One region of the Bradyrhizobium sp. SZCCHNRI1029 genome, then DNA from elsewhere that is predicted to be linked to it. Evidence: predicted binding sites of a transcription regulator. Region 1 holds the regulator's gene; each other region holds the start of a gene.

Evidence for each region. Region 1 encodes LexA, which represses DNA repair genes until DNA is damaged. Its sites were predicted from a motif close to TGTTCNNNNTGTGTTCNG; they were not measured.
Region 2: a site for LexA is predicted at 3,182-3,199, ahead of QW861_RS09790 (single-stranded DNA-binding protein). Genes of this name have one in related genera too.
Region 3: a site for LexA is predicted at 4,047-4,064, ahead of QW861_RS28340 (YifB family Mg chelatase-like AAA ATPase). Genes of this name have one in related genera too.
Region 4: a site for LexA is predicted at 2,694-2,711, ahead of QW861_RS31930 (putative DNA modification/repair radical SAM protein). Genes of this name have one in related genera too.

The regions. Positions count from the first base shown of each region.
Region 1 covers NZ_JAUEUK010000003.1:257,103-264,685, forward strand. The annotation lists gene QW861_RS10335 (alpha-hydroxy acid oxidase) at 1-641, shown strand, start outside; gene QW861_RS10340 (HAD family phosphatase) at 687-1,316, shown strand; gene QW861_RS10345 (hypothetical protein) at 1,775-2,044, shown strand; gene QW861_RS10350 (hypothetical protein) at 2,170-2,433, opposite strand; gene QW861_RS10355 (alpha/beta hydrolase) at 2,432-3,133, shown strand; gene glp (gephyrin-like molybdotransferase Glp) at 3,265-4,476, shown strand; gene lexA (transcriptional repressor LexA) at 4,682-5,380, shown strand; gene QW861_RS10370 (hypothetical protein) at 5,655-6,095, shown strand; partial or broken gene QW861_RS10375 (ComEC/Rec2 family competence protein) at 6,489-7,559, opposite strand.
Region 2 covers NZ_JAUEUK010000003.1:139,706-147,288, reverse strand. The annotation lists gene QW861_RS09805 (outer membrane protein) at 144-929, opposite strand; gene QW861_RS09800 (outer membrane protein) at 1,194-1,949, opposite strand; gene QW861_RS09795 (outer membrane protein) at 2,142-2,897, opposite strand; gene QW861_RS09790 (single-stranded DNA-binding protein) at 3,360-3,857, shown strand; partial or broken gene QW861_RS33980 (HD domain-containing protein) at 3,972-4,603, shown strand; gene QW861_RS09775 (DUF2306 domain-containing protein) at 4,618-5,016, shown strand; gene gyrA (DNA gyrase subunit A) at 5,188-7,583, shown strand, end outside.
Region 3 covers NZ_JAUEUK010000012.1:72,086-79,668, reverse strand. The annotation lists gene QW861_RS28350 (PAS domain-containing hybrid sensor histidine kinase/response regulator) at 1-1,788, opposite strand, end outside; gene QW861_RS28345 (hypothetical protein) at 1,926-2,357, opposite strand; gene QW861_RS28340 (YifB family Mg chelatase-like AAA ATPase) at 2,461-3,999, opposite strand; gene QW861_RS28335 (DUF2336 domain-containing protein) at 4,233-5,303, shown strand; gene QW861_RS28330 (outer membrane lipoprotein carrier protein LolA) at 5,323-6,084, opposite strand; gene QW861_RS28325 (DNA translocase FtsK) at 6,281-7,583, opposite strand, start outside.
Region 4 covers NZ_JAUEUK010000016.1:121,359-128,941, forward strand. The annotation lists gene QW861_RS31925 (UdgX family uracil-DNA binding protein) at 1-1,218, opposite strand, end outside; gene QW861_RS31930 (putative DNA modification/repair radical SAM protein) at 1,372-2,610, opposite strand; gene QW861_RS31935 (DNA repair protein) at 2,794-3,588, shown strand; gene QW861_RS31940 (DNA polymerase Y family protein) at 3,482-5,071, shown strand; gene QW861_RS31945 (error-prone DNA polymerase) at 5,400-7,583, shown strand, end outside.

The sequences.
Region 1 (7,583 bases):
TCGCCAACAGCTACACCGCGTTCTGCCTGACCGTCGACACCGCCCATTACAGCCGGCGTGAGCGCGACATCGCCAAGCGCTACGTCCGCGAAAGCCGGCTGCGCGCGACCGGCGGCGACCACCAGAAGGCGCTGAGCTGGCACACCGTCAAGCTGATCAAGGACAAGTTCAAGCTGCCGCTGATCATCAAGGGCATCGCGACCGCCGAGGACGCGCAGATTGCGGTCGATCACGGCGTCGACTGGATCTACGTCTCCAACCATGGCGGCCGCCAGCTCGACCATGGCCGCGGAGCCATGCATGTGCTGCCGGAGATCGTCGCCGCCGTGAAGAGCCGGGCAAAGATCATGGTCGACGGCGGCTTCTGCCGCGGCACCGACATCGTCAAGGCGATCGCCTCCGGCGCCGACCTCGTCGGCATCGGCCGGCTGCAATGCTGGGCGCTCGCCGCGGCCGGCGAGGACGGCATCCTGCGCATGCTCGAGCTGCTGGAGGACGAGGTGATCCGCACGCTCGGCCTGCTCGGCGTCACCTCGTTCGCGGAGCTGAACGCGTCCTATCTGCATCCGGCGGCCGCCACCAACCTGCCGAGCGTGGTCAGCGCGTTTCCGCTGGTCGACATCGAGCCCTACCGGTATTGAGGAGGCGCCGCTTCCGTCCCACGCAAGGCATCGTCGACCCGCCCCATGCCCGCCTCCGCTCTCCGCCCCGGCGTCGCCGACGCGCTGCTGTTCGACCTCGGCCGCGTCGTCATCGACATCGATTTCGTCCAGGTGGTCTCGCGCTGGGCAGCGCATGCCGGCTGTCCGCCGGAGCGCATCGCCGCGCGCTTCGTGCGCGACGAGATCTATCACGGGCACGAGCGCGGCACCGTCTCCGATGCCGCGTTCTTCGCCAACCTGCGCCGGCAACTCGGCATCGACATCACCGACGCGCAGTTTCTCGACGGCTGGAACGCGATCTTCGTCGGCCCGATGCCGGGCATCGCCCCGCTGCTCGCACGCGCGGCTTCGAGACTGCCGCTCTATGCCTTCTCCAACACCAACCAGCCGCACATCGATCACTTCTCGCCGCGCTATGCCGACCTGCTTGGTCACTTTCGCGAGATCTTCCTGTCGTCGTCGATCGGCCTGCGAAAGCCGGATGCCGAGGCGTATGATCACGTGGTGCGGGCGATCGGCGCGCCGGCCGAGCGGATCGTTTTCTTCGACGATCTCGCTGAAAACATCGACGGCGCGCGAACGAGCGGGCTGCAGGCGGTGCTGGTGCGCTCGACGGCCGACATCGCCGCGGCGCTGGAGGCGCTCGGGATCTGATCGCGTCGCGCAAGGGTGCGTCATGGCCAGCGGCGTGACGTTCTGAAAGGCTGCGCTCGCAATGACGGTGCCCACTCGTGCAAAATTGTTCTCGCGACACGATGTGCCCGAGCTTTGCTGCTCTCATTTCACCCTCCTCCAATCGGAGGGCGCAGGGAATGCCGGGCTGCAGGCCGCAACCCATGGCCCGCCTGCAGAAAAAAAGCAGGCGGCAGTCACCACAGGTCCAGCCGACATCCGGCATTCCCTGCGCGATGGTCTTCACGCTTATACGCGATCTCCCCGGTGCCCGGCTTGTTGGCCACCGTCGCCGACGGGATCATCAGCACCCTTCGGCTTGGCATCAGCTTCGGGATGCCAGGACCACGCGACTTCACGTCCGCGCCATGCCGTTCGTCCGCGCGCCATCAGGGCACGCTGCGACACGTCGCGGCCACCGCATCCCGCGCTCCACGTCCGTGACGATCGCGAAGCGCCCCTCCTGTCGAGCACGGGACCAAATCAGCATAGCAGCTTTTTCCGAAAAAGCGAATCCTAAATGCGACCGCCGGCAACGGCGCCATCCGGCCCGTCTCCCGCCACATCCGCTGGCCGCAGACGAGCCGGCGCCTAAGCGCATCGGCATCGGCGGCGAGATCGTCAAGATCGCGCCGTGCTCGATGACCATCGTCGGTACGCTCGCCGATTGGTCGCAATGGACCGGCGTGACCTTCGACAGCTCGGGCTAGATCGAGGTCCCCGGTGCTCTCGTGCCCGTGCTCGCGTCGGTCGAGCACGACCGTGCCGCCTATGTCGAGCCGAATGTCTGGATTCGGCATCCGCTCTGACGCGGTGCAGGTCGTCCGCGCGACGATCAACGCGCCGGCACGACGCGCTCGTTGAGAAATCCGATCACCACGTCGAACGCCTGCCGTCGATTCCGCTCCATCAGGATCATGTGCGTGCCCTGCCCGATCTCGACCAGGCGCTTGTATGGCGCGCTCACGAGGCGAACGAACAGGTCGTGCGCCATCCCGAAGCGGACATCCACATCCCATTCCGTCGCGAGCACGAGAACCGGGCAGTCGATCGTGCTGGGATCGTAGATCGGCTGGTCCACGGTCCAATGCTCGTCCATGTGGCGCGTGCAGATCGAGGGCGTCGCGGCAACGCATATGACGATCGCCTATGACCGGCGCGGATTTGGTGAGACGGTCGCCTATGAGGAAGCTCATTCTCCGGTCGAGGACCTGCTCGCCGTCGTCGACGCGCTCGCGCCGGGGCGGCCGGCGACGCTGATTGCCTGCTCGCAAGGAGGCCGCATCGCGCTCGACTTCGCGCTTCGCCATCCGTCACGTATGGCATCGCTGGTGCTGATCGCACCTTCGATCAGCGGCGCGCCGGAGCCGGTCTATCCACCGGAGATCAAGGCGCTAACGGCGTCGTTGGCCGCTGCCGAGGCCGCACAGGATTGGGATCGGGTCAGCGCTATCAAGACGCATCTGTGGGTCGACGGTCCCTTGCAGCGCGAGGGACGCATCTCCGGCGAGCCGCGCGAGACGTTCCTGAAGAAGAACGCCGCCGCACTCCGCGCGCCGCCAACCGGCGCGACTCTCGATATGGCACCAGCCTTCCCGCGCCTCGCGGAGATCGTCGCGCCATCGCTCGTCATCTGGGGGGACTTGGACTTTCCTCACATCCAGCAGCGAAGCAGGCTGCTCGCCGCAACAATGCCGAACGGGTCAGGACATGAGCTGGCCGGAACGGCGCACCTGCCGAGCCTGGAACGTCCGCAGGAGGTCATGCGGTTGATTGCGGACTTTCTCGCGCGATCGTGAGGCAGCGGCCCGGAAACGGCCCACAGCAGACGGTCAGAACGCAGGGAGCGGCCTAGGCCCTTGGCCGCGCCGTGCGCGTTCGGTTAGAAGGCGATTCATTCGATCTGCCGTCTCCGTCCGAAGGAACTCTCATGGCCCTGATGCCGGTGTCTGATGCGTTGTCCGCCGTGCTCGCCGGCGCCGAACCGCTGGCCGAGGAGCAGGTCGGGCTGGACGAAGCGTTTCACCGCATCCTGGCGCGGGACCTCGCGGCGCTGCGGACGCAGCCGCCCGAGGCGATGTCGGCGATGGACGGCTATGCCGTGCGCGCGGCGGACGCCGCCCAGGCCAAGGCGCGGCTGAAGGTCATCGGCGAGGTCGCGGCAGGGCGTCCGTTCGATCGCGTGGTTGGACCCGGCGAGGCGGCGCGGATCTTCACCGGTGGCGTTGTCCCGGAGGGCGCGGACGCGGTGGTGATCCAGGAGGACACGATCGCCGAAGACGGCCACGTCGTGATCACCGAGGCCGCGATCAAGGGCCGGCATATCCGGCCGGCGGGCGTCGACTTTCACCAGGGCATGGTGCTGCTGAAGTCCGGGCGCCGGCTCAGCGACCGCGACCTGTCGCTGGCGGCCAGCATGAATCATCCGGCGCTGCCGGTGCGGCGCCGGCCGAAGGTGGCGCTGCTCGCCACCGGCGACGAGCTGGTGATGCCGGGCTCGACGCCCGGCCCGGGCCAGATCGTCTATTCCAACGGCTACGCCTTGCGGGCGCTGGTGCGCAACGAGGGCGGGACCCCGATCGATCTCGGCATCGCCGCGGATACGATGGAGGCGACGATCGCCGGCATCCGCCGGGCCCGCGAGGCCAAGGCCGACATCCTGATCACGACCGGCGGCGCCTCGGTCGGCGATCACGACCTGGTCAAGCAGGCGCTCGAAGCCGAGGGCGTCGAAATGGCGTTCTGGAAGATTGCGATGCGGCCGGGCAAGCCGATGATGCACGGACGGCTCGGCGACATGAGGGTGATCGGACTGCCCGGCAATCCGGTGTCGTCCTATGTCTGCGCCATCCTGTTCCTGGTGCCGCTGATTCGGCGGCTGCTCGGCCGTGACGAGGCCGTGATGCCGCGCGAGACCGCCCTGCTCGGCCGCGAACTGGGGCCGAACGATTCGCGCGAGGACTATCTGCGGGCGCAGCTCGAAGAGCGCGCCGACGGCACGCTGATCGCCACGCCGGTGACGCAGCAGGATTCGTCGCTGCTCGGGAATCTCGCGCTCTCGCAGGCGGTGGTGATCCGGCCGGCGTTTGCGCCGAAGGCGCCTGCCGGCAGCCCGTGCGAGATCCTGCGCCTGCCGAACTGAGCCGCTTCCCCGGTAAAGCCCGGTCTGTTCATCATATTTTTAGGATTGCGGAACACACATCGAACATATAGTGTTCGTTCATGATTTGTTTTTAGTATGTTGCGGGCGACGCGATGACGGTCCGACTCCAGGGCGCTCTCAGCCGGTTTGTGCGCGAGGCGCAGCTCTTGGACTCGGACGACAACAAACCGGGGACCAGGTCGAGATGCTGACGCGCAAACAGTACGAACTTCTGCGGTTCATCAACGAGCGGCTCAAGGAAGCCGGCGTGCCGCCGTCCTTCGACGAGATGAAGGATGCGCTCGATCTGCGCTCGAAGTCCGGCATTCATCGCCTGATCACGGCGCTTGAGGAGCGCGGCTTCATCCGCCGGCTGCCGAATCGCGCCCGCGCGATCGAGGTGATCAAGCTGCCCGAGCTGTCGCAGGCCGCGGGCAACCGCCGCGGCTTCACCCCATCGGTGATCGAGGGCAATCTCGGCAAGGTGCGCACCAGCACTCCCGCGCTGGACGATGGCGAGCGCCCGGTCGCGGTGCCGGTGATGGGCCGCATCGCCGCCGGTACCCCGATCGAGGCGCTGCAGACCCGCAGCCACACCATCAGCGTGCCTGCCGACATGCTCGGTAACGGCGATCACTACGCGCTCGAGGTACGCGGCGACTCCATGGTCGATGCCGGCATCCTCGACGGCGACATGGCGCTGATCCAGCGCAACGAGACCGCCGACACCGGCGACATCGTGGTGGCGCTGATCGACGATGAGGAAGCGACGTTGAAGCGCTTCCGCCGCCGCGGCGCATCGATCGCGCTGGAGCCGGCCAACACCGCCTACGAGGTACGCATCCTGCCGCCGAACCGGGTGAAGATCCAAGGCAAGCTGGTCGGGCTGTACCGCAAGTACTGATCGCGAATGGGATCGGTCGATCGGCGGCGGGCGCACGCGCTTTCGCCGCCGATCGGAGGCTGCCCAGCAAAATACGTCACGCGCGAATGCACCTCATGATGTGCAGCGCGGCATGCTCAAACGCTTGTGATCGGCCGCGGGCACACGCGATGCAGATCAGCGCAGAATTGCCGCGAAGCGCGCGCTAACATCACCATCGATGTCCACTCTGATAGAGGCCTGCGCCTGTCCGGGGGGAGCGTGGGTCGGCTATCTCTCAACGAGGAGCGATCCGATGTGTGACTACAGCCTCCATGCGGTTGCGTCCCGTCCCGCCAAGGTCGGCGAGACGTTGATCTCGATGACCTTCCGTGGCACCGCCACCCGCGGCTTCGCGCTGGAGAGCGAGCCGACCGTCGCAGTCTGCATGCTGCCCGGCACCGAGTTGGCCTTCGCCGAGGACGTCCGCTACGACAGCCGCTGGCTCTGGACCCGGACGATCCGCGAGCGCGTCGCAAAGTTCAACAGCATCGAGACTCACATTCCCGATCGCCATCACGACGCGATCGAATTCGCCGACGGGCGCCACGTGCTGGTGACCCAGCTCTGCGAGGGTCAGCGCGTCACCGTGCTGCAATTGCCGGTCAGCAAGCAGCCGGCGGAGCGACGCCCGGACATCGCCGAGGACGTGCCGCCTTCGCAGGCCACACCGATTCGCCGCATCAGCATCACCTGAGGGGTCTCCGCATCGGCATTTCTCTCGGTCGTGAGCGAGCTTTCGACCGTGGGAGATTTGGGTTCTGCAAGCGCAAAGTCCTCTCGGGCGAACCTCACGCCCCGGCATCGCATCGGATAGGAACGACATCCCTCGGCCGCCATGATGTGCCGGGGGAGCCTGCCGCCGTGGTCAACAAGATCGATTGGAACAAGGCCGCCGGGATCACCGAGCCCCGGTGCGATATGCTTGTGTTCGGATGGCTGACAGTCACGGCTGACGACATCGCCATCTGGCAACGCTATCCGCGCGCTGCGTTCACGCTGGCCGAAAGCCCCGCGCTGTTCGATGGACCTGGCAACATGGACCTGGCGACACCGAGTATCATCTCGGCACGTTCGAGCTGCCCGGCACTCAGTCTTCCTCGCCCTGCTCCGTCTCCGGCGGCGTCGCGTCCTGAGGCCGCGCGGCCGGCGCGCGCGGCGTCAGCGTCGTGTCGAACTCGCCGGCCTCGGCGGGCGCCGGCCACCATGGGCGGTCAGTGCCGCCGGCGCGCGCCGGCGTGACGGCGAAGCTCCTGCCCCGCCGCACCAGCATCAAGGCGCCCTGCTGCCGCAGCCGCTCGCGATCGATGACGGCCGCCGCGCAGGATGACGGCGCGGCGCGCGCGGTGACGATGAGCGCGGCACGGGCGCAATCATCGGCGAGCGCCTCGGCGCGCAGGGTCAGGGCGGCGATTCGGCCGTCAGCCATTGCCGCCACGCAGCCCGCCTCGTCGCAGGAGACGCCATCGGTGAGCGATGAATCCGCCGGCAGCCGGGCATCGGCGTCGGCCGCGAGCCACTCCTTGGTGGCGAACACGTCCTTGCCGGTGCGCATCACATGCAGGCGCCCGTCACGGCCGCGCACCGCCACCGCGCGCCCATCGCCGGCGATCAGCACGTCGGGCAGCGGCGTCGCGGCGGCCCACGCGGTGGCCACCACGAGCCCCACGACGCCCGACCAGCGCAGCGGTGTGCGCAGCAGGCCGATCAGGATGACCCCGAGGCTGGCCAGGATCAGTGGACCGATGTCGAAGGCCGGGATGCGCCCGACCGCGCCGGGCAGCGCCGCCACCCAGCGCGTCACCGCGATCATCCAGTCGATGCCGAGGCCCATCAGCGTCCACCAGGGACCGTCGAGCCCGAACGGCGCCGCCACGAGGCCCATCAGGCCGGCCGGCATCACCAGCGCCGAGACGACCGGCATCGCTGCGAGATTGGCGAGCACGCCATAGGGCGTGACGCGATGGAAATGGAAGGCGGCATAGGGCGTGGTGGCGAGCCCCGCGATCAGCGAGGCCAGCAACAGCATCGCAAGCTCGCGGCCGCCCCACAGCGCGATGCGCTGGGTGGCCGAGCTGTCGGGCGTCGCGAACAGTCTGGGCAGGCCGAACTGCACCAGCGCGACCAGGCCGAGCGTTGCCGCGAACGACATCTGGAAGCTTGTCGCCCCAAACACAATCTAACA
Region 2 (7,583 bases), 120 kb from region 1:
TGTAACGCGCCCGCCACAGAAATGAAAAAGCGTTATATATCATATATTTAGCACAAAAACGCCGCGACGCTGCCGGGCTGTTGACACGAAAAAGGCCGGCGCGAGGGCCGGCCTTTCCGAATGCGTGCGAGCGGCGGCTTTTTTCAGTAGCGCGTGCCCATCGGCGCCCCGAATCGATAGTTCACGCGGACGGTCGCCATGTCGATGTCCTGCTTGATGGTATCGACGCGCGACAGCACGGTTGCGGTGGCCGGGAAGCTGATGTCGCGCGAGCCCATGAACAGGTGGTCGTACTCGACGGCGACCGACCAGTTCGGCGCGAAGCCGAACTCGACGCCGGTACCGACGGTGCCGCCCCAGCGGGTCTCACTGGCGGAATCCAGCAGCGTGCCGACCGGGAAGGGCGCGGCCGCATTCGCCGTGCCGGTGTATTTGTTGTGGGTGACGGCGGCGCCGCCCTTCACGTACCAGAGCACGTTGCCCCAGGCGTAGCCGACCTGGCCGGTGAACAGGCCGATCGCATCGGTCTTGGTGGTGTTGGTGATGCCCGCGGCCAGCGCAGCCGTGCTCGCATTGGACGACTTCAGGTCGGTCCAGTTGCCCTGGGCCTCGACGCCGAACACCCAGCTCGCCGCCTGCCAGCGATAGCCGACCTGGCCGCCGATGAGGCCGCTCGAGGCGTTGTGGCAGCCTTCGGACTGGGTCGGCACGACCGCCACGCCGCCGACGCGGTTGAGCGTCCAGCAATTGTGGCTCCAGTCGGCGCCGCCATTGACGCCGAGGTAGAACCCGGCCCAGCTCGGCAGCGGCGTGACATAGGCCGGCGGCGGCGCCTTGCTGTAAGGGCGCGTCGCGAAGTCGGCCGCCGAGGCCGGCGCCAGTCCCAGCGCCGCGGCGCTTGCGGTCAAGATCAAGGTCGTCTTCTGCATTCGTCTCTCCCCAGTCCCAATACACCACGCTCCGGATCCCTCCGATCCGGGCCCACGCGAAGGTGGCCTGTGGCTGGTTGTAAGGGAGACTGCTTTCCAAACTCGTGACCGGGACGAGCCGTGTGGCGGGATGTGCCGATCGTGCTTAAGCGCGGGTAAAGACGGCGACTGCCAGAGCCGACGGGGGGAGCTGTGTCACAGCGTGAGTGACGACAGGCCGGGCAAGCGCCGCCGCGTGAGATCCCGAGTGTCAGCCCTCGAGGGTCAGTGCTTGGAAACGACGGGACCGCCCCAGCGATAGTTCACGCGGACCGTCGCCATGTCGACGTCCTGGCCGACCGCATCGGTCCGGCCCGCGGCTCCAAGGGGAACACCCGAGAAGCCGAAGGTGCGGTTGCCCATGAACAGGTGCTCGTATTCGGCTGCGACCGACCAGTTCTTGGCGAAGCCGACCTCGACACCAGTCCCGACCGCAGCCCCCCAGCGCGTGGCGCTGGACACGTCGAGCACCACGCCCGTGGCCGTGGAGAGGCCGTTGTACTTCTCACCCGCGACCGCGGCGCCACCCTTCACGTACCAGAGCACGTTGTTCCAGGAATAGCCGATCTGGCCGGTGAACACGCCGATGCCGTTGATCTTGGTCTGGTTGGTCACGGCCGGGGCGAACTGGCTGGTGTTGCTGCCCTTGAGGTTGGCCCAGTTGCCTTGACCTTCGATGCCGAACACCCAGCCGCCAGCCTGCCAGCGATAGCCGATCTGGCCGCCCGCCAGCGCGCCGGTCGCATCATGGCAGCCTTCCGCGTTGGTTGCGGCCACGCCGGCAAAGCTGACCTTGTTGGTCCAGCAGGTGCGGGCCGCTGCGCCACCGGCATTCAGGCCGATATAGAAGCCACTCCAATCATAGATCGTCGTGATCATCGCAGGCGCTTTGGTGAAGGTGCGCGCGGGCAGATCGGCAGCGATGGCCGGCGCAATCCCCAGCGCCAGCGAAGTTGTCGCCCCCAGCAACAGCCTTCTCATCGCATTCCCCAAACCACGTCCGACGCCCGCACGCACGCTCTCACCAACGCCCACCCGCCGGACGTTGATAGCTCCTTCCGCCGTAAAAAGCCGTCACCCAAAGGACACAACGGCTCGGCAAGTGCCGGTTCTGGCACACAAAAAAGGCCGGCGCGAGGCCGGCCTTTCGACATATTCGCTTTTTGCGTGCAATCAGTAGCGCGACACGATCGGGCCGCCGAAGTGATAGGAGACGCCCGCCTTGACGGTGTGCACGGTGTCGCTCCACTCGGAGCGGTTGGTCGGAACCGCGCTGTACTGAATCGAGCTCTTGCCGAAGTCGAGATAGTTGTATTCGACCTTGGCCGACCAGTTCGGCGCGAACATGTACTCGGCGCCGGCACCGATCGTCCAACCCCAGCGCCAGTTGTTCTGAGCGAAGCTATTGGCCGCGCCACCATTGAGCGCCGCGTCGTAGCGGTGCTGGAGATCGCCGACGGCAGCGCCGCCGCTGACAAAGAACAGCGCCGGACCCGCAGCCCAGCCGAGGCGGCCCTTGATGTCGCCGAAGCCGCGCAGCCTGGTGAAGTAGGTATCGCCGAGACCGGCGTTGACGACGCCCGACCGGCCGTTGATGTCGGCCCAGTGATAGTCGCCCTCGAGACCGAACACGATGTTGTCGACCTGCCAGTTGTAGCCGACCACACCGCCGACGAAGCCGCCGCTGGTGTCATAGTTCTGGGTGCCGGCAAAGATCGCCGTATTCGGCGCCCCGAAGAAGGTCTCGTTGCTGCGGCCCCAGCCGCCGCCGCCCTGCAGGCCGAGGTAGAAGCCGGCCCAGGTCGGAAGCGGCGCCGGCGCCATCACCGGGGCCTTCGTGTACGGGCGGGCGGCGAGATCGGCGGCTCCCGCCGGCGTCAGCGCCCCCAAAACCATCAAGCTGACAGCTCCGAGAAAAATTCGTTTCATCCCAAGTCTCCCGCGTTGGGCGTCTCCAAAATGGTCCCCGGAGACGCTCGTCTGTGAAGTTGGTGCGACCACGCTTGCGGCCCCAATCCATCCTCAAATATACGCGATTCAACCCTGGATACCGTCTCCCAAAAGCCACAGCCGAGGAGGAAGTGAGGCTGGCTAACTTAATGAAAGTTAATCCCTTTTTCGTGAATAAGGGAACTTTTTCCGGGTTCCATTGCGAGAACTTGCGGTTCCATCGAGTTCCGTGGAACTCGACGCACGGTTGTAGACATATGCGCGCGAACAAAACTGGAACAATGGCCTTCCGCCTGCTATATGTGGATAAACAACGGACAGGGCGGGTGGACCGCGCGGCAACCGTATAGGGTCCGCCGCGAGAGGAAGGGTTAGCCACCGGACGCCGTGAGGCCGGTGTGGACGGCCGGTCCGATGATCGAGAACCGCGGGAGAGTGGTGATGGCGGGTAGTGTGAACAAGGTGATTCTGGTCGGCAATCTCGGCAAGGACCCCGAGATCCGGCGCACGCAGGATGGGCGGCCGATCGCCAATCTGAGCATTGCGACGTCGGAAACGTGGCGCGACAAGGCGACAGGCGAGCGCAAGGAAAAGACCGAGTGGCACCGCGTGGTGATCTTCAACGAAGGTCTTTGCAAGGTCGCCGAGCAGTATTTGAAGAAGGGCGCCAAGGTTTACATCGAGGGCGCGCTGCAGACCCGCAAATGGACCGATCAGAGCGGTGTCGAGAAGTACTCGACCGAGGTCGTGCTGCAGGGCTTCAACTCCACCCTGACGATGCTCGATGGCCGGGGCGGCGGTGGCGGCAGCTTCTCCGATGACATGGGTGGCGGTGATTTTGGCAGCAGCGGTCCGTCGATGGCGCCGCCGCGCCGCGCGGTTGCTTCGGCGGGCGGTGGCGGACGCAACAGCGACATGGACGACGACATTCCGTTCTGAGGCGCGCGCGGACGCTGCTGATGCGAGCCGGCTTGCCCGTGTCTGGACGGCAGGCCGGCGGTCATCCGAGGGGGGCGGCCGGGGTGCTGCAAGCGATCGTGCGAGGTTGGTACGATGATGGAGGCTGTGGCAAGGACCCTCGACTTCTATCGGCTCGCCGAGGGCCTGAAGCGCGAGTTGCGCCACAGCTGGCTGTCTGACGGGCGCCGCGAGAGCGTGGCCGAGCATAGCTGGAGCATGTCTCTGCTCGCGTTGCTCGTGCACCGTCATCTCGAAAGACCGGTCGAGATCGATCGCGTGCTGAAGATGATCATCGTCCACGACCTCGTCGAGGCGCTGGTCGGAGACGTCCCCTTCTTCGAGACCGGCAGCCGAAAGGATGCCAAGGTCGCCAAGGAGCGCGAGGCGATCGAAGTCATCCGGTCGCGCTTGCCCGGGGAGGCGGGCAGGAGATATTCGACCTGTTCCATGAATTTGAGGCGAAGCTCACGGCGGAGGCCAAGTTCGCCGCGGCGCTCGATCACCTCGAGGTTCAGATGCAGCACAACCTTGCCGATCTTGGGACCTGGGAGCCCGTCGAGTACAATCTCGTCTACACCAAGATGGACGCGGTATGCGCCCATGACGCTATGCTCGTCGAACTGTGCGGGCTGGTGAAAGGCCAAGCCGAAGCCAAGATGCGTGCTGGCAGCGTGGATGTCGACGCAATCAAGGAACGTCTGCACGAGCTGCGGGCTGCGATCTAGCTCTGGGGGCTGCCATGAGCTTCGCGCCGCTGCTCGACGCCGAGCCCGCCGTCCAGCTGCACGCCGTCGCCGCGATGACGGCGTTCGCGCTCGGGCTCGTTCAGTTCGCCGCCCCGAAGGGGACCGTGCCGCATCGAACGGTCGGCTGGATCTGGGTCGCGCTCATGGTTGCCGTTGCAGCCAGTTCGTTCTGGATTCACACCATCCGGTTGGTCGGTCCATGGAGCCCGATCCACCTGCTGTCGATCTACACGCTGGCCGTGCTGCCGCTGGCGGTGTGGGCTGCGCACCGGCACCGGGTGGCGGCCCATCGCCGGGCCATGATCATGCTGTTTTCCGGCGCCCTGGTGATCGCCGGACTGTTCACGCTGCTGCCGGGACGCATCATGCACAAGGTCGTCTTCGGGCCGTAGCCGAAGACGGTTCCCGGAGCCTGCCATGGGCGGCCGCGGCAACCGGTTAAGTGACTGGAAAGGCGAGCAGAAAAAGCGCTCTTCGGATCGCCTTGGGGGTGGCCTGCGGCACGCTCCTGCGCTATATGATTCTAAGCGATTTTCGCGTGTCAAAACCGACCGGTATCCCCTTTGTCCGATAAAGAAGATGAGAAGCCCGGCGAGCCGGGCGGACCTTCCGACATTCGTCCCGTCTCCATCCTCGATGAGATGAAGCGCTCCTACCTCGATTACGCGATGAGCGTGATCGTGTCGCGAGCGCTGCCCGATGCGCGCGACGGCCTGAAGCCGGTGCATCGGCGCATCCTCTATTCGATGTACGAGCAGGGGCACACGCCCGACAAGAAATACGTCAAGTCCGCGCGCGTGGTCGGTGACGTCATCGGTAAATACCATCCGCATGGCGACCAGTCGATCTACGACGCCATGGTGCGCATGGCGCAGGACTTCTCGATGCGCGTGCCGCTGATCGACGGCCAGGGCAATTTCGGCTCCGTCGACGGCGATCCGCCGGCCGCCTACCGATACACCGAAGCGAAGCTCGCGAAGTCGGCGATCCCGCTGCTCGACGACATCGACAAGGATACCGTCGACTTCCAGCCGAACTACGACAATTCGGACAAGGAACCGTCGGTTCTTCCGGCCAAATATCCGAATCTGCTGGTCAATGGCGCCGGCGGCATCGCGGTCGGCATGGCCACCAACATCCCGCCGCACAATCTCGGCGAGGTGATCGATGCCTGCATCGCGCTGATCGACAATCCCACGCTCACGATCGACGAACTCATCAACATCATTCCGGGCCCGGATTTCCCGACCGGGGGCATCATTCTTGGACGCGCCGGCGTCCGCTCGGCCTATCATCTGGGCCGCGGCTCGATCATGATGCGCGGCAAGGTGACGATCGACACGATCCGCAAGGATCGCGAGGCGATCATCATCTCCGAGATTCCCTACCAGGTGAACAAGGCCACGATGGTCGAGCGCATCGCCGAATTGGTGCGCGAGAAGAAGGTCGAAGGCGTTGCCGACCTGCGCGACGAGAGCGATCGCGACGGCTACCGGGTCGTCGTCGAGCTGAAGCGCGACGCCGTGCCGGACGTCGTGCTCAACCAGCTCTACAAGTTCACGCCGCTGCAGACGAGCTTCGCCGCCAACATGCTGGCGCTCGACGGCGGCCGCCCGCAGACGATGACGTTGAAGGACCTGCTGACGATCTTCGTCGCGTTCCGCGAGCGTGTCGTCACGCGCAGGACGAAGTTCCTGCTCAACAAGGCGCGCGACCGCGCCCACATCCTGGTCGGTCTCGCCGTGGCCGTGGCCAATATCGACGAGGTCATCCGGGTCATCAGGACCTCGCCCGATCCTGCGTCCGCGCGCGAGGCGTTGATGTCGCGCGACTGGCCGGCGCGCGACGTCGAGGCCATCATCACGCTGATCGACGATCCGCGTCATCGCCTCGCCGAGGACGGCACCATCCGGCTGTCGTTCGAGCAGGCCAAGGCGATTCTCGACCTGCGTCTGCAGCGCCTGACCGCGCTCGGCCGTGAAGAGATTTCCGATGAGCTCGACAAGCTCAAGGTCGAGATCAACGACTATCTCGACATCCTGCGCTCGCGGGCGCGGGTGCAGGGGATCATCAAGGACGAGCTCGCCGCGATCAAGGCGGAGTTCGGCACGCCGCGCCGCACCGTGATCGCCGAGCAGGAAGGCGAGGTCGAGGACGAGGACCTGATCCAGCGCGAGGACATGGTCGTGACCGTGTCGCATGCCGGCTACACCAAGCGCGTGCCGCTGTCGGCCTATCGGGCGCAGCGCCGCGGCGGCAAGGGCCGCTCGGGCATGCAGACGCGCGAGGAGGATTTCGTCAGCCGGCTGTTCGTGGCCTCCACGCACACGCCGGTGCTGTTCTTCTCGTCGCGCGGCCAGGTCTACAAGGAGAAGGTCTGGCGGCTGCCGATCGCGGCGCCCAACGGGCGCGGCAAGGCGCTGATCAACATCCTGCCGCTGGAGCAGGGCGAGCGCATCACCACGATCATGCCGCTGCCGGAGGATGAATCCTCCTGGGCCAATCTCGACGTGATGTTCGCCACCACCGGCGGCAACGTCCGCCGCAACAAGCTGTCGGATTTCGTCGACGTGCGCCGCTCCGGCATCATCGCGATGAAGCTCGACGAGGGCGAGGAGATCGTCAACGTGCAGATCTGCACCGAGCGTGACGACGTGCTGCTCACGGCGTCGGGCGGGCAGTGCATCCGATTCCCCGTCACCGACGTGCGCGTCTTCACCGGGCGGACCTCGATGGGCGTGCGCGGCATCGCGCTCGCCGGCGGCGACAAGGTGATTTCGCTGTCGATCCTGCGCCATGTCGAAACGACCTCGGACGAGCGTACCGCGTACTTGAAGATGCGCCGGGCGATGTCGGGCGATGCTGCCACCGAGGAGCCGGTCGAGACCGAGGGCGAGGAGGCGGCCGCTGGCGCGATCCAGCTGTCGCAGGAACGCTATGTCGAGATGTCGGCGCAGGA
Region 3 (7,583 bases), on a different contig from region 1:
CGGATCGTCGGCCATGACCGTGCCGTCGGTGTCGAAGCTCACGCGCGCGGCGAGCGAGGCGGCCCGCAGCGGCTTGACGAGATAGCCGTTGAATGGCGCCCCCGGCGCCAGCTCGTGGCGGCTCGCCGGTGTCACCAGCACGATCAGCCGCGTCGTATGACGTTGCGCGACCCCGCCCACACGCAGCGATACATCGCCGCCGATGCTGTCGTCGACCAGCACGGCGTGCCAGGCGCGTTCGGGCAGCAGGGCCTCCGCCACCTCGGCCTCGGCGACCAGGCAGGTCTGCGCGCCCCAGTTCTGCAAGCGCCGCTCGATCAGCTCGGCCTGCAGCCCGGCCGGCGCGACCAGCATGATCGACCGTCCTGCGAGATCGGGGCCGCGGAAGCTGTTCTGCTCGCCCCGCTCCAGCGCCGGCGGCAGCGGCACCGACACCTCGAAGGTCGAGCCGGCGCCGAGCGCGCTCTGCAGCGCGATGCGGCCGCCCATCCGCTTGACGATCCGGTCCGAGATCGCAAGGCCAAGCCCGGTGCCGCCGAAGCTGCGCGCGACGCTGTCGTCGGCCTGCTCGAATTCGCGGAAGATGCGCTCCTGCGCGTCGGCTGCGATGCCGATGCCGGTGTCGCACACTTGGAAGCTGATCTCGTTCGGCCAGATGCCGGGCTCGGCGATCAGGGCAACGCCGCCCGTCGCGGTGAACTTGATGGCGTTGCCGGCGAGGTTGAGCAGCACCTGGCGCAGCCGCGCGGCGTCGCCCGTCACCCAGGTCGGCAGCCGCTCGTCGAGATAGGCCGCGATCTCCAGTTGCTTGGCCTGCGCCCGTGGCGCCAGCAGCTCGGTGATCTCCTCGATCAGCGCCGCCAGCGAGAACGGCTGCGCCTCGAGCGCCAGCTTGCCGGCTTCGATCTTGGAATAGTCGAGCAGCTCGTCGATCAGCGACATCAAGGCCTCACCCGAGGTGCGGACCGCCTTGGCGTAGGTCGTCTGCTCCGGCGTCAGCTGCGTTTCGAGCAAGAGTCCGCTCATGCCGAGGATGCCGTTCAGCGGCGTGCGGATCTCATGGCTGGCCATCGCCAGGAACCGCGACTTGGCGCGGTTCGCGGCGTTGGCCTGATCGCGCGCGTCCGCCAGCGCCCGCTCGGTCTCGGTGCGGTCGGTGACGTCGCGGCCGACACATTGCAGCACGGCGGGCTGGCCGGCGTCGGAACGCACCAGCGCCTCGCGCCACGCGATCCAGCGCGGCCCGATCGCGCTCTCGATGCGCTGGTCGTGGACGCGCGTGCCGTTCGGCTCCAGCGCGCTGTCGCCCTGCTCGATCAGCTCGAAGGTGAACGCGCTGCCGAGCAGGTTGTCGCGATCGAGGCCCGCCATCCGGCAATAGGCGTCGTTGACGAAGATGATGCTGCCGCCGCGCTCGCGCATGACGATGAGATCGCCCTGCTGCTCGAACAGATTGCGGGCGCGCTGCTCGGCTTCCTGCAGCTCCCAGTTCCGGTCGGCCAGCACCTCGTTGTGGAGCGCAATCTTGTGCATCTTCCTGGCGACGAAGCGCAGCCGCATGCTGAGCGTGGCCAGGCCGACGCAGGCGAGCGCGAACAGGAAGCTGGCGCCGATCGCGAACGTGTGCGGGTTGTAGCCGGAGTTGTCGGAGATGCTGGCCTTGATGAAGCCGTACGCGCCGCCGAAGCCGGCGGAGAAGATCATCAGCGAGCGCAGGATGGCGAAGATGGTGCGGTGACGGCGCATGAACCGGCGCAGGCGCAGCCTGACGTGAAAAATCGGTCCCATCTCGATCACCCCCGACGATTTCGATCCCAATGTCATGGCCGGCCCGCACCATGCGGCGTCGGTATTGCTGAGACTTTGAAAGGTCATGCACGCGCGATGAAGCCGTGCTGAGATGGTGAACCGGGCGTTAGCCCGACTCACCGAACCGGATCGGCCGGCGGTGAGTCGTGGCCGCGGGCCGAGACGATGAGCGCGGCGGCGTGAGCATCTGCTGCACTGTCCTTGGCGAGATGGATCCGGAGCGCGCCAGGATGCGGATCGGCGGCGATCGCGACGACCGCAGTCGCGGCAGTCATGCCGCAGCCACGATCCTCCTTGGCGAGCACATCGTCGACCACGACGAGATCAGCCGTCTCCGGACTGTCGGCCAGCGCCACGCGAACGGTGGCGAGCGCCGGGTCATCGGTGACGTCGACATGGAGATCGGCGGTAAACGGCGCCGAGCCGAGCGAGACGCTGTCGGCACCGACGGCAATGCAGGGCTGCGGGGAGGGCGCCAATTCGAGTCTGGCGATGACAGCGGCCGCGATCAGCGGCACAGCCGAGACGAGGACCTTGAAACGCAACATGATACGCACCGACGCGGCAGGCCTGAGGACAAAACGCGGGCCCTATGGTTGTCGGAGCGTAAAGAGAAGTCGTTACCGGAGTGTTGAGGGGGAGGGGGCGCCTTTACGCCGCATGCCGGCTGTCCTCCGCCAGCGCGCGATACGACAGCGCCTCGGCCAGATGCAGCCGGCCGATCGCATCAGTGTGGTCGAGATCGGCGAGCGTCCGCGCCACGCGCAGGACGCGGTGATAGCCGCGGGCGGACAGCCGCATCGTCTCGGCGGCTTCGCGCAGCAGCTTCTGGCCGGGCGCGTCGAGCCTGGCGATTTCGTCGAGCACGGCGGCGGGGGCCTCGGCGTTGGTCCGGATGTGCGGCAGGCCGGCTTTGGCATAGCGGGCGCGCTGCAGGTCGCGCGCGGCGGCGACGCGGGCGGCCACCTCGGCCGAGCCTTCCTTGGCGGGCGGCAGGATGAGGTCGGCGGCGGTGACGGCGGGGACCTCGATGCGCAGGTCGATGCGGTCCATCAGCGGGCCGGAGATGCGCGTCTGGTAGTCGGACGTGCAGCGGTCGATGCGGCCGCGCTTGCAGGCATAGCCGGGCTCGAACGCGTTGCCGCAACGGCACGGATTCATCGCGGCGACCAGCATGAAGCGGGCAGGGTAGGTGACGCGGTGGTTGGCGCGCGAGATCGAGACCTCGCCGTTCTCGAGCGGCTGGCGCAGCGAATCCAGCACGCGCGGATCGAACTCCGGCAGTTCGTCGAGGAACAGCACGCCCTGATGCGCCAGCGAGATCTCGCCGGGTCGGGCGCGCAGGCCGCCGCCGGTCAGCGCCGCCATGCTCGCGGAATGATGCGGGCTGCGGAAGGGCCGGCGCGACGTCAGCGCGCCACCCTCGATCTCGCCGGCGACCGAGGCGATCATCGAGACTTCCAAGAGCTCTGCCGGCGACAGCGGCGGCAGGATCGACGGCAGCCGCGCCGCCAGCATCGACTTGCCGGCGCCGGGCGAGCCGATCATCAGCAGATGATGCCCGCCGGCGGCCGCGATCTCGAGCGCGCGCTTGCCGCTCTCCTGGCCCTTGATGTCGCGCAGGTCGAGCAGGCTTGCGGGCGCCTCCTGGATCTTCGGTTGCGGCCGCGACAGCACCTGCGTGCCCTTGAAATGGTTGGCGATCTGGATCAGCGAGCTCGCCGCGATGATCTGCAGGTCCGGGCTCGCCCACGCCGCCTCGGCGCCGCAGGCGGCCGGGCAGATCAATCCTTCCTCGCGCGCATTGGCGCCGATCGCCGCCGGCAGCACGCCGGCGACTGGCGCGATCGAGCCGTCGAGCCCGAGCTCGCCGAGCACGGTGAAGCCGCCGAGCGCATCCGGCGGAATGGCGCCGATCGCGGCCATCAGGCCGAGCGCGATCGGCAGATCGTAATGGCTGCCTTCCTTGGGCACGTCGGCCGGGGCCAGATTGACGGTGATGCGCCGCGCCGGCAGCGCCAGGCCCGAGGCGATCAGCGCCGAGCGCACCCGCTCGCGCGCTTCCGACACCGCCTTGTCCGGCAGGCCAACGATCGCGAAGGCCGGCAGGCCGGGCGCGACCTGGACCTGCACGTCGACCGCGCGGGCCTCGATCCCCTCGAAGGCAACGGTGGAAACGCGCTGGACCATGATGCCCCTCCCGGGCAAGGAGGCTAGCGGAAGCCGGCATCGTTCGCAAGAACAATACGGGAACATTGTCGTTGCCGCGCTCTGTCGCAATCCATTAACGACAGCCGCGTGGGGTTGCAGCTCCGTCCGCTGCGCTTAACGCCCCTTTAGTCCGGCCTTCGCATTCTTCCTCAATTGATGATCGACCCGCGCCTCCGTCACAGCCGAGGGAGGCGCCCAACGAGGGACGTGCGATGCCTCCAGCGCCTGCGGCAGCTCCGACCGCCAAGACGCCCCCCGGTGATGCGCGGACGGTGTCCGAGCTCGCCACCGACATGCTGCGCCGGACCACCAGCCTGTTCCTGGCCGGTCCGCGGCCAGCCTCGGCCGAGCAGCTCGATCTCTACGATCAGATGTTCGCCCGGCTGATGCCGCAGGTCGCGACCGAGCTGCTGGCCGAGCTGAGCATGGCGCTCGCCGGCGTCGAGCGCGCGCCTTACGCGACGGCGCGGATGCTCGCCGTTCACCCCGAATTGCGCGTCGCCGGGCCGATGCTGGCCAAGGCGGCGGTGCTGACCGAGCGCGATCTCGCCGAGTTCATCCGCACCGGCAGCCCGGCGCATCTCGTTGCGATCGCCAGCCGCAGGGGCATCGGCGACAGCCTCACGACGCAGCTGATCGCGCGCGGCTTTCCGGCGGTGCGCATGGCGCTGGCGCAGAATCTTTCCGCCCGGCTGTCCGAGGACGGCTATCGCAGCCTGTTCAAGATCGCCGAGCGCGACGAGGATCTCGCCGAGAAGCTGGCGCTGCGCACCGACCTGCCGGCCAAGCTGTCGCGAGCCTTTGTCGCCGCGGCCAGCGAGGGCGCCCGCGCCCGCTTCATCAAGGCCGCGCCGCCGGCGACCCGCGCCACCCTGCAGGCGACGCCGACCCGCTCGCCCGGCGCGGCAATGCGCGCGATCTGGGATTATCAGCAGGTCAAGGCCGAGGTTGCCGCCCTTAGCCGGACCGGCAAGCTCGGCGACTCCGCCGTCAACCGCTTCTGCGCCACCGGCGATTTCCCTGCCGTGATCGCAGCGCTGGCGCTGCTCTGCGTCGTCACCATCGAGACGATCGAATCGCTGCTGGAGGAGGACCGCATCACGGACCTGCTGCTGGCCTGCAAGGCCGCGCGGCTCAGCTGGGCGACGACGTCGATGATCCTGCGCGACCGGCCCGGCTGCGACGCGCTTCCGGCCGATGACCTCGAAGAGGCGCGCAAGCGTTTCGAGAAGCTCGCACTGTCCGAAGCGCAATGGAAGGTGCGCGGGCTCGAATCGCGCTGAGCGAGCGCGAGAGGCGGCGTCAGCCCGGCGGTGTGCTCGGATAGGCCGTGAAGTCGATCTTGAACATCGCCGGATCGAGCTTCTTGGTCGTATCCAGATTGTAGACGGCAATCGTGGTGTCGTAGCCCTGCGGATCGGTCACGGTCCACTGCTTGAGCTGGCCGTCCTTGGCGCCGAGCATCAGCATCAGCCGGCTGGTGCCGATCAGGGCCTGCTTCTCCTCGATCGTGATCGTGACGTAGAGGTCGTCGGCGGCGACCGCGATCACGTTGGTGTCCTTCAACAGGTCGATGCGGTCGGACAGCAGATAACGCAGCGGCGTCTGCGACAGCGGATAGACGTCCTGGGTCGCGAGTTTGCGGTCGCGCACCACCAAGGAAGAGCCGTCGGCGATGATGTCGATCGGCGTCGGCGGCTCGTATTCGAAGCGGACCTTGCCCGGCTTCTGGATGTAGAAATCGCCCTTGGTCTTGCTGCCGTCCGGGCCGACCTGGACGAAGTTCCCGACCAGGGTCTGCAGCGACGACAGATACGCGCTGACCTTGGCCGCCTGCGCCTTCTGGTTGGCGTCGAACGAGGTGAAGATGCTGGCCGGCACGTTGCGCCGGGGATCGGGAATGACCGGGTTGGGCGGGGCCGTCTGGGTGGTCGAGGGGCTCTGGCCGGCCCGCTGCTGGTCGGAGGCGCTGAGCTGGGAGCCGCTCTTCGGGCCTGATTTCGGAGCCGGCGTGCCCTGCGCGGCGGCGTGACCGGACGCACCGGCGACAGAGCATATCGTCACGGCGCAGGCGACCAGCCAAGCGCCGATCCGGCGCCCGCGCCAAGCTGCGTGATACGAAAACGTGCTGTTCAACAAGGAGCTTTTCAAAACGACGTCCTGAGGTTTTACGCGTTCTATCCCGGTTCGGCCGGGCAGCGTGATCGTAATCGCGTGAAGATCGGGCACCGAAGCGGCGTTTCTGCGGCCATCGGGGCCGTCAGAACCCGCCTTCCTCCTCGGGCACCAGGATCTCGCGCTTGCCGGCGTGGTTGGCCTGGCCGACGATGCCTTCCTGTTCCATCCGCTCCATCAGCGAAGCGGCCTTGTTATAGCCGATCTGCAGCCGGCGTTGAATGTAGCTGGTGGAGGCCTTGCGGTCGCGCTTGACCACGGCGACCGCCTGGGAGAACAGGTCGTCGCCGCCGCCACCGCCGCCCATGCCGGTGGCATCGAACACGGCGCCATCCTCCTCGCTCGGCTCCTCGGCGGTGACCGCCTCGAGATATTCCGGCGAGCCCTGTGCCTTCAGGTGCTTGACGACCTTCTCGACTTCCTCGTCGGAGCAGAACGGGCCGTGCACGCGGCTGATGCGGCCGCCGCCGGCCATGTAGAGCATGTCGCCCTGGCCGAGCAGTTGCTCTGCGCCCATCTCGCCGAGAATGGTGCGGCTGTCGATCTTGGAGGTCACCTGGAAGGAGATGCGGGTCGGGAAGTTCGCCTTGATGGTGCCGGTGATGACGTCGACCGACGGGCGCTGCGTCGCCAGGATGACGTGCAGGCCGGCGGCGCGCGCCATCTGCGCGAGGCGCTGCACCGTGCCCTCGATGTCCTTGCCGGCGACCATCATCAGGTCGGCCATCTCGTCGACGATGATGACGATGTAGGGCAGGGGATCGAGGTCGAGCTTCTCTTCCTCGTAGATCGCCTTGCCGGTTTCCTTGTCGAAGCCGGTATGGACGGTGCGCGTCAGCTCCTCGCCCTTGGCGCGCGCTTCGCCCAGGCGGGCGTTGTAGCCGTCGATGTTGCGCACGCCGAGCTTGGCCATCTTCTTGTAGCGCTCCTCCATCTCGCGCACGGCCCATTTCAGCGCGACGACGGCCTTCTTCGGATCGGTCACGACCGGCGTGAGGAGATGCGGGATGCCGTCATAGACCGACAGTTCGAGCATCTTCGGGTCGACCATGATCAGCCGGCACTGGTCGGGCCTGAGGCGATAGACCAGACTCAGGATCATGGTGTTGATGGCGACCGACTTGCCCGAGCCGGTGGTGCCGGCGATCAGCATGTGCGGGGTGCGGGCGAGGTCGATGATGATGGACTCGCCGCCGATGTTCTTGCCGAGGCACAGCGGCAGCTTGGCGACGCTCTCGGTCGCCTCCTTGGCGACGAGCAGCTCGCGCAGGTACACCTTCTCGCGATGCGCGTTGGGCAGCTCGATGCCGATGGCATTGCGGCCGGGCACGACGGCGACGCGCGCCGACAGCGCGCTCATCGAGCGGGCGATGTCGTCGGCGAGGCCG
Region 4 (7,583 bases), on a different contig from region 1:
GTACCATTGCCGGCAGGCCTTGATCTCCGGCGTGTTCGGCTTCTGGTGCAGCCGGATCTTGCCGCGCGGCACGAACTTGAAGTGCTTCACCGCATTGGTGACGTAGACCTTGGACCGGTCGATGCCGGCCTCTTCAAGCGCGCGGTCCAGCATCTGGCCGGCCGGGCCGACGAAGGGATGGCCGGCGAGATCCTCCTTGTCGCCGGGCTGCTCGCCGACCAGCATCAGCGGCGCATGCGCGGGGCCTTCGCCGAACACGGTTTGCGTGGCGTCCTTCCACAGCGGGCAGGCGCGGCAGGAAGCGGCTTCTTCGCGCAAGGTCTCAAGATCGGCGGCCTCGACATCACGCGAGGTCTCAGCAGCGGGCGCGTGGTGGGCTTTCGGCTTGCGGCTCATCGCAGTCTCCTCGACGCGTTTCTGCGGCTTGTGGGGTTCAGTGCCGGCTTCGGCGATCATCGATGACGTGCGCCGGCTGGCGGCCGCGATCAGCGGCTGGATCAGCTTGGCCTCGGGCAGGTTCTGCCAATATTTCTTCGGCATCTCCTTTTCCATCGCCTTCACTTTCAGCCGTGCCGGATTGAAAATGCTGGCATAATAACGCAGCCAGACCTCTTCGAGCCGGTCCTCCGACGGCGCTTCAGCCTTGCTCACACCGGGCGTGAAGCTGACGCGGCTGCCGTCCCAATGCGCACAGAGTTCGGGCGTCAGGATCGACCACGGCATGTCGGCGAAGCGGCGGGCGAAGAACGGCGCGGCGCGCTCGACGATGTGGTGCTCCGGCTCGAACCAGGCGACGTAGCGCGCCTCGCGCTCGCGGCCGACCTCGCGGAAGCGGACGAAGGCATGCATCTTGTGGACGTCGCGGCGCACCGCCCGCGCCAGCGCGTTGGCCTGGGCGACATCAGGATCGGTCGCGATCTCCATGAGATCGTGGTTGGTCCGCAGACGCCACAGCAGCCGGTAGAGCAGGGCGAAGCGGTTGGGATCATTGTGCAGAATCGCGCTCTCGGCGAGCTCCATGAAGCTCGCCGGCACTGAGAACGCGCCCTTCGGCACCTCGGGAAGCTGCGTGTCGGCCTGATCGTCGAACAGGTCGGGCGCTGCGCCCTTGACGCGCCAGCTGACATCGGCCGGCTTGACGTCGTTCATCGCCAACGCCCGCGCCGCCTGACGCCAGCCGTCGAAATCAGTGTCGCTGTCGAGGGTTACGACGTGCATTTCACCTCTCTCGTCATTGCGAGCGAAGCCGCCGCGTCATTCCGGGGCGCTTCGCAGAGGCGAACGCGGAATCTCGAGATTCCGGGTTCGATGCTTCGCATCGCCCCGGAATGACGGCTGTTTCCTGGCTTCGGTCTTCGCCACGACGTTCAATTAGAACCCAAATCCCAGCTGCTGCGGTTTGGGCCGCAGCCGGGCCGCCAGCCCGGCACCGTCGAGCAGAGACGGCTGTGGCCGGTGGTCGGAGAGAACGATGAACGGCAGGACCTTGTTCCTGACAACGTTGAGCCGGGCGAGATCCGCAAAGCGGATCGTGGTGGTGCGGCGGGTGGCGAGGATGCGCTGCACGGTGCGGGTGCCGAAGCCGGGCACGCGCAACAGCTCCTCGCGGCTCGCTTTGTTGATGTCGAGCGGGAAGCGGTCGCGATGGCGCAAGGCCCAGGCGAGCTTGGGGTCGATGTCGAGCGGCAGCATGCCTTCGTTCTCCTCGACGATCTCGTCGGCATCGAAGCCGTAGAACCGCATCAGCCAGTCGGCCTGGTACAGCCGGTGCTCGCGCACCAGAGGCGGTGCCTGCAGCGGCAGCGCGCGGCTGGCATCGGGGATCGGGCTGAAGGCGGAGTAATAGACGCGCTTGAGCTTGTAGGCGCCGTAGAGATTGGCAGAGGTCGACAGGATGACGCGGTCGTTGGCGTCGTCGGCGCCGACGATCATCTGCGTGCTCTGGCCGGCCGGCGCGAAGCGCGGCGGCTTGGCCCGGCGCACCGTCTTCTTCGCCTCCGCCGTCTCGTCGAGCTTGAGCCGGAGACGGCCCATGGTACGGCGGATGGCGCGCTGGTCCTTTTCCGGCGCGAGCGTCGTCAGGCTGGCCTCCAGCGGCGTCTCGATGTTGATGCTGAGCCGGTCGGCATAGCGGCCGGCCTCGGCGATCAGCGCCTCGTCAGCCTCCGGAATCGTCTTCAGATGGATGTAGCCGCGGAAGCGATGCTCCTCGCGCAATTTGCGCGCGACGCTCACGACCTGCTCCATCGTGTAGTCGGGGCTGCGGATGATGCCCGACGACAGGAACAGTCCCTCGATGTAGTTGCGGCGATAGAAGTCGATGGTCAGCTTCACCACCTCGTCGACCGTGAAGCGCGCGCGGGCCACGTTGGAGGAGGCGCGGTTGACGCAATACAGGCAGTCGAAGTTGCAGGCATTGGTCAGCAGAATCTTGAGCAGCGAGATGCAGCGTCCGTCCGGCGCATAGGAATGGCAGATGCCCATGCCGGGCGAGGTCGAGCCGAGCCCCTTGCCGTCGCGGGAATCCCGCATCTCGGTACCGCTGGAGGCGCAGGACGCATCGTACTTGGCGGCATCGGCCAGGATCTCCAGTTTGCGCATCAGCTCCATGGCTTTGAATCCCTTTGATTCCATTCGTTGAATCACACCCGGGGCAATCCCGATTGACTCTCTCGAAGGCGTTAGCTTTATATTAGAACGTATCATGAACAAAGAGGGTCGTCGCGGGTTCACTGCCTGATCACTGAAACAACGGCAGCGCCCGCACGATGGATTGAAGAGGAGCGGCGACGGATGACCGGCGCACGCATGGATACGCTCGCGCGTCTGCGCGGCCGCATTGCCCGTCTCGAGGCGGGAGATGGCGCACATGATTTGCGCCGGGTCGCGCTCGGCCATGACGAGGCCGACGCGACCTTGCAGGGCGGGCTCGCGACCGGCGCGCTGCACGAGGTGTTCGCCGAGACCGGCCGCCAGGCGGCAGCCGCGACCGGCTTCCTGTGCGGGCTTGCCGCGCGTGTCGCCGCGCACCGGCCCCTGATCTGGATCCGGCAGGATTTCGCCGAGCGCGAGATGGGCGCGCTGTCGATGAGCGGGCTCGCCGAGCTCGGCCTCGATCCGCGCCGCATCGTCATCGTGCGCGCGCCCGATCTCGACCACGCCTTGCGCACCGCCGCCGACGCGCTCGCCTGCGATGCGCTCGGCAGCGTGATGCTGGAGGTGTGGGGGGAGACGCAAAAGCTCGATCTCGTCGCCAGCCGCAAGCTGACCCTGGCGGCGCAGGAATCCGGCGTCACCGCGCTCATGTTGCGCATTGCGGCTGCGCCCGAGCCGTCGACCGCGGAGACGCGCTGGATCGTGCGCACCGCGCCGTCACCGCTCGTTGCCCCGTGGATGGCGTGGGGCGCGCCGCGCCTCGATGCCGAGCTCATTCGCAACCGTCACGGCCAGACCGGACGATGGATCATGGAGTGGACCCCCGATGCATGCCGTTTCAACGAACCGGCGGCGGATCCTCAGCCTGTGGCTGCCGCGCCTGCCCATCGATCGCATCAAAAGACAGCAGGCACTCACAGGCGCTCCGCCTGAGAGCAAGCCGCAGGTCGTCGTCATCAAGGACGCCAATGCGCTCTTGATCCATTCGCTGGACGAAGCGGCGGCGTGCCACGGTGTGTCGCTCGACCAGCCCTTGGCGAATGCCCGCGCGGTCTGTCCCGACCTCGTCGCGCACGAAGCCGATTTGGCGGCTGATGCAAAGATGCTGGAGAGCATCGCCGACTGGTGCGACCGCTTCACGCCGCTGGTGGCGCTCGATCCGCCGCATGGCCTGTCGCTCGACATCACCGGCTGCGTGCATCTGTTCGGCGGCGAAGCCAGGCTGATGCAGTCGGTGTGCGACGCGCTGACCGCGCATGGCCTCATTGTGTCGGCGGCGATCGCCTCCAACGCCGTCTGTGCGCGTACGCTGAACCGCCAGGTGCATGGCCGCATCGTGCCCGACGGCGAGGAGGCGGCCGCGGTGGCGCCGCTGCCGGTGGCCGCCCTCGGCGGCAGCGAGGCCATTACGCTCGGCCTGCGCCGAGCCGGCCTCAAGACCATCGGCGACGTCGCCGCGCGCGGCCGCAACGAGATCACCGCGCGGTTCGGCGCCGCCTTCACCCGCGTGCTGGCGCAGGCGCTGGGCGAGGCCGATGCGCCGATCAGCCCGCGCAAGGTCCCGCCGGACTACATCGTCGACAAGCGTTTTGCCGAGCCGGTCGCGACCGACACGGTGATTGCGGCGAGCCTCTCCCGTCTGGCCGCGATGCTGGTGGCGGCGATGGCGCAGCAGGGCAAGGGCGCGCGGCGGCTGGAGGCCTGCTTCTTCCGCACCGATGGAATGGTGCGCGTGATCACGGTCGACACCGGCCAGCCGGTCACCGAGGCCGCAATCATCGACCGGCTGTTCCGCGAGCGGCTCGAGGCGCTGAACGATCCGCTCGATCCCGGCTTCGGCTTCGACATGATCCGGCTCGCTGCTGGCCGCAGCGAGATCGTGGTGCAGCAGCAGCGCGATCTCGATGCCCATGTCCACGACAATGACGAGCTGTCGGCACTGATCGACCGCATCGCCGCGCGCATCGGCGGCAAGCGCGTGGTCGTGCATCTGCCGGTCGATACCCATGTTCCGGAGCGCGTGGCGCTGCCGCTGCCGGCGCAGCAAAATCTCGCCGCCGCCACTGCTGCCGCCTGGCCGGAGCGCGCCGAGGGCGAGCCGCCGCTGCGACCTCTGCGGCTGTTCGCGCACCCCGAGGCGATCCAAGTCATTGCCGGCGTGCCGGACGGCCCGCCCGCGCGCTTCGTCTGGCGCCGTGCCGCGCATGCCGTGGTCCGCGCCGAGGGCCCGGAGCGCATCGCGATGGAATGGTGGCGGCCGGACGGGCAGGGCCTCACGCGCGATTATTTCCGCGTCGAGGACGAGCACGGCCTGCGCTTCTGGCTCTATCGCGACGGGTTGTATGACCGTGAGTTCGAGCAGCCTGAGGGCCCGCCGGTGCAGCCCGCCTGGTACATGCATGGCCTGTTCGCATGAGGGCCGGGATCGCACATCTCTCGCGGCGATCTCGCTGCTCACCCTCCCCTGGAGGGGGAGGGTCGGCTCGCATGCGCGCATGCGAGCCGGGGTGGGGTGACGGACCATCCGCACCTGCGGTGCTCGTCGAAGCCAACTCACGCACGGCTGAGAAGAGCGGGCCCAATGACGACCGGTTGCTGGGCTCACCCCACCCCGCCGCGCGCTCTGCGCGCGTCGACCCTCCCCCTCCAGGGGAGGGTGGGCACTTGTGCAAGGCGACTTGTTGCTCATCACCTGCAGGGAGCGGGCAACGCGGCATCGTCAACGCAGCCTCCGCGATCGTGCCATGACTCCCATCCCCTATGCCGAGATCGGCGTCACCACCAATTTCTCCTTCCTGCATGGTGGTTCGCATCCGCAGGACTATGTGCACGAGGCCGCCGAATATGGCCTCACCGCCATCGGCATCGCCGACCACAACACGCTGGCCGGCATCGTGCGCGCCTATAGCGAGCTGAATAACGACCGGCTCAGCTACAAGCCGAAGCTGCTGTACGGCGCGCGGCTGGTGTTCTCCTGCGGCACGCCCGACATCCTGGTCTATCCGCGCGACCGCGCGGCCTATGGCCTGCTGTGCCAGCTGCTCACCCGCGGCAAGCGCGGCAGTGACGCGGACAAGGTCGCCAAGGGCGATTGCCGCCTGAGCTTCGAGGACCTGTTTGAGTTCATCGAGGGACAGTTGCTGGTGCTGATGCCGCCGCATCGCTTCGACGAAGCCGCGCTCACCATCATTCTCACGCGGCTGAAAGACAGCCCCGCCGAAGGCGCGTGGCTGGCCGGCAGCCTGCTGTATCGCGGCGACGACCGGCGCCGGCTGGCGCGGCTGTCGCGCCTCGCAGCTTCAAGCAAGGTGCCGCTGATCGCCACCAATGACGTGCTCTATCATCATCCTCGACAGCGCATGCTGCAGGATGTGCTGACCTGCATCCGCGAGAAAGCCTCGATCGAGGCCATCGGCCGAAGGCTCCAGGCCAATGCCGAGCGCCATCTCAAGCCGGGACACGAGATGGCGCGGCTGTTCCGTGACCACCCCGACGCCGTGACAGAGACCCTCCGTTTCACCGACCGCATCGTGTTCTCGCTCGACCAGCTCAAATATCAATATCCCGACGAGCCGGTGCCGCCGGGCAAGACCGCGCAGGGGCATCTGCAGGATTTGACCTGGGCCGGCGCCAAGACCTATTTCGGCGACCACCTCGATGACAAACTGCGCGCTGTCCTCGACAAGGAGCTGGCGCTGATCGCCGAGCTCAACTACGCGCATTACTTCCTCACCGTCCACGACATCGTGCGTTACGCCCGCAGCCAAGGCATCCTGTGCCAGGGCCGTGGCTCGGCGGCCAATTCGGCCGTGTGCTACGTGCTCGGCATCACCTCGGTCGATCCGACCAAGATCGACCTGCTGTTCGAGCGCTTCATCTCCAAGGAGCGGCTGGAGCCGCCCGATATCGACGTCGATTTCGAGCATTCGCGACGCGAGGAGGTGATGCAATATGTCTATCGCCGCTACGGCCGGCACCGCGCGGCGATCATCGCCACTGTCATCCATTATCGTCCGCGCAGCGCCATTCGCGACGTCGGCAAGGCGCTGGGCCTGACCGAGGACGTCACCTCGGTGCTCGCCGACACCGTGTGGGGCAGCTGGGGCGACGGCCTCTCCGACATGCAGGTGCGCCAGGCCGGGCTCGATCCCGCCAATCCGATGATCCGCCGCGCCGTGGAGCTGGCATCGGAGCTGATCACCTTCCCGCGTCATCTGTCGCAGCATGTCGGCGGCTACGTGCTGACGCAGGATAGACTTGATAGTTACGTCCCGATCGGCAATGCCGCGATGGACGACCGCACCTTCATCGAATGGGACAAGGACGACGTCGATGCGTTGTCGATGATGAAGGTCGACGTGCTCGCGCTGGGCATGCTGACCTGCATCCGCAAATGCTTCGACCTGATCGCCGATCACAAGGGCAAGCGATACGTGCTCTCCGATATCCGCTCGGAGGACGATAACGAAGTCTACCGGATGCTGCAGCGAGGCGAGTCGCTCGGCGTGTTCCAGGTCGAGAGCCGCGCGCAGATGAACATGCTGCCGCGGCTGAAGCCACGCACCTTCTATGATCTCGTCATCGAGGTCGCGATCGTCCGGCCCGGGCCGATCCAGGGCGACATGGTGCATCCCTATCTGCGCCGCCGCAACAAACTGGAGAAGGTGAGCTATCCGTCGCCGTCGCCGGATCACGGCCCGGCGGACGAGCTCTACAAGGTGCTGCACAAGACGCTCGGCGTGCCCTTGTTCCAGGAGCAGGCGATGCGGATCGCGATCGAAGCCGCCAAATTCTCGCCCGAGGAGGCCAACGGCCTGCGCCGCGCGATGGCGACCTTCCGCAACGTCGGCACCATCGGCTCTTATGAAGAGAAGATGGTCAGCAGCATGATCGCGCGCGGCTACGATCCCGCCTTCGCCAAGAGCTGC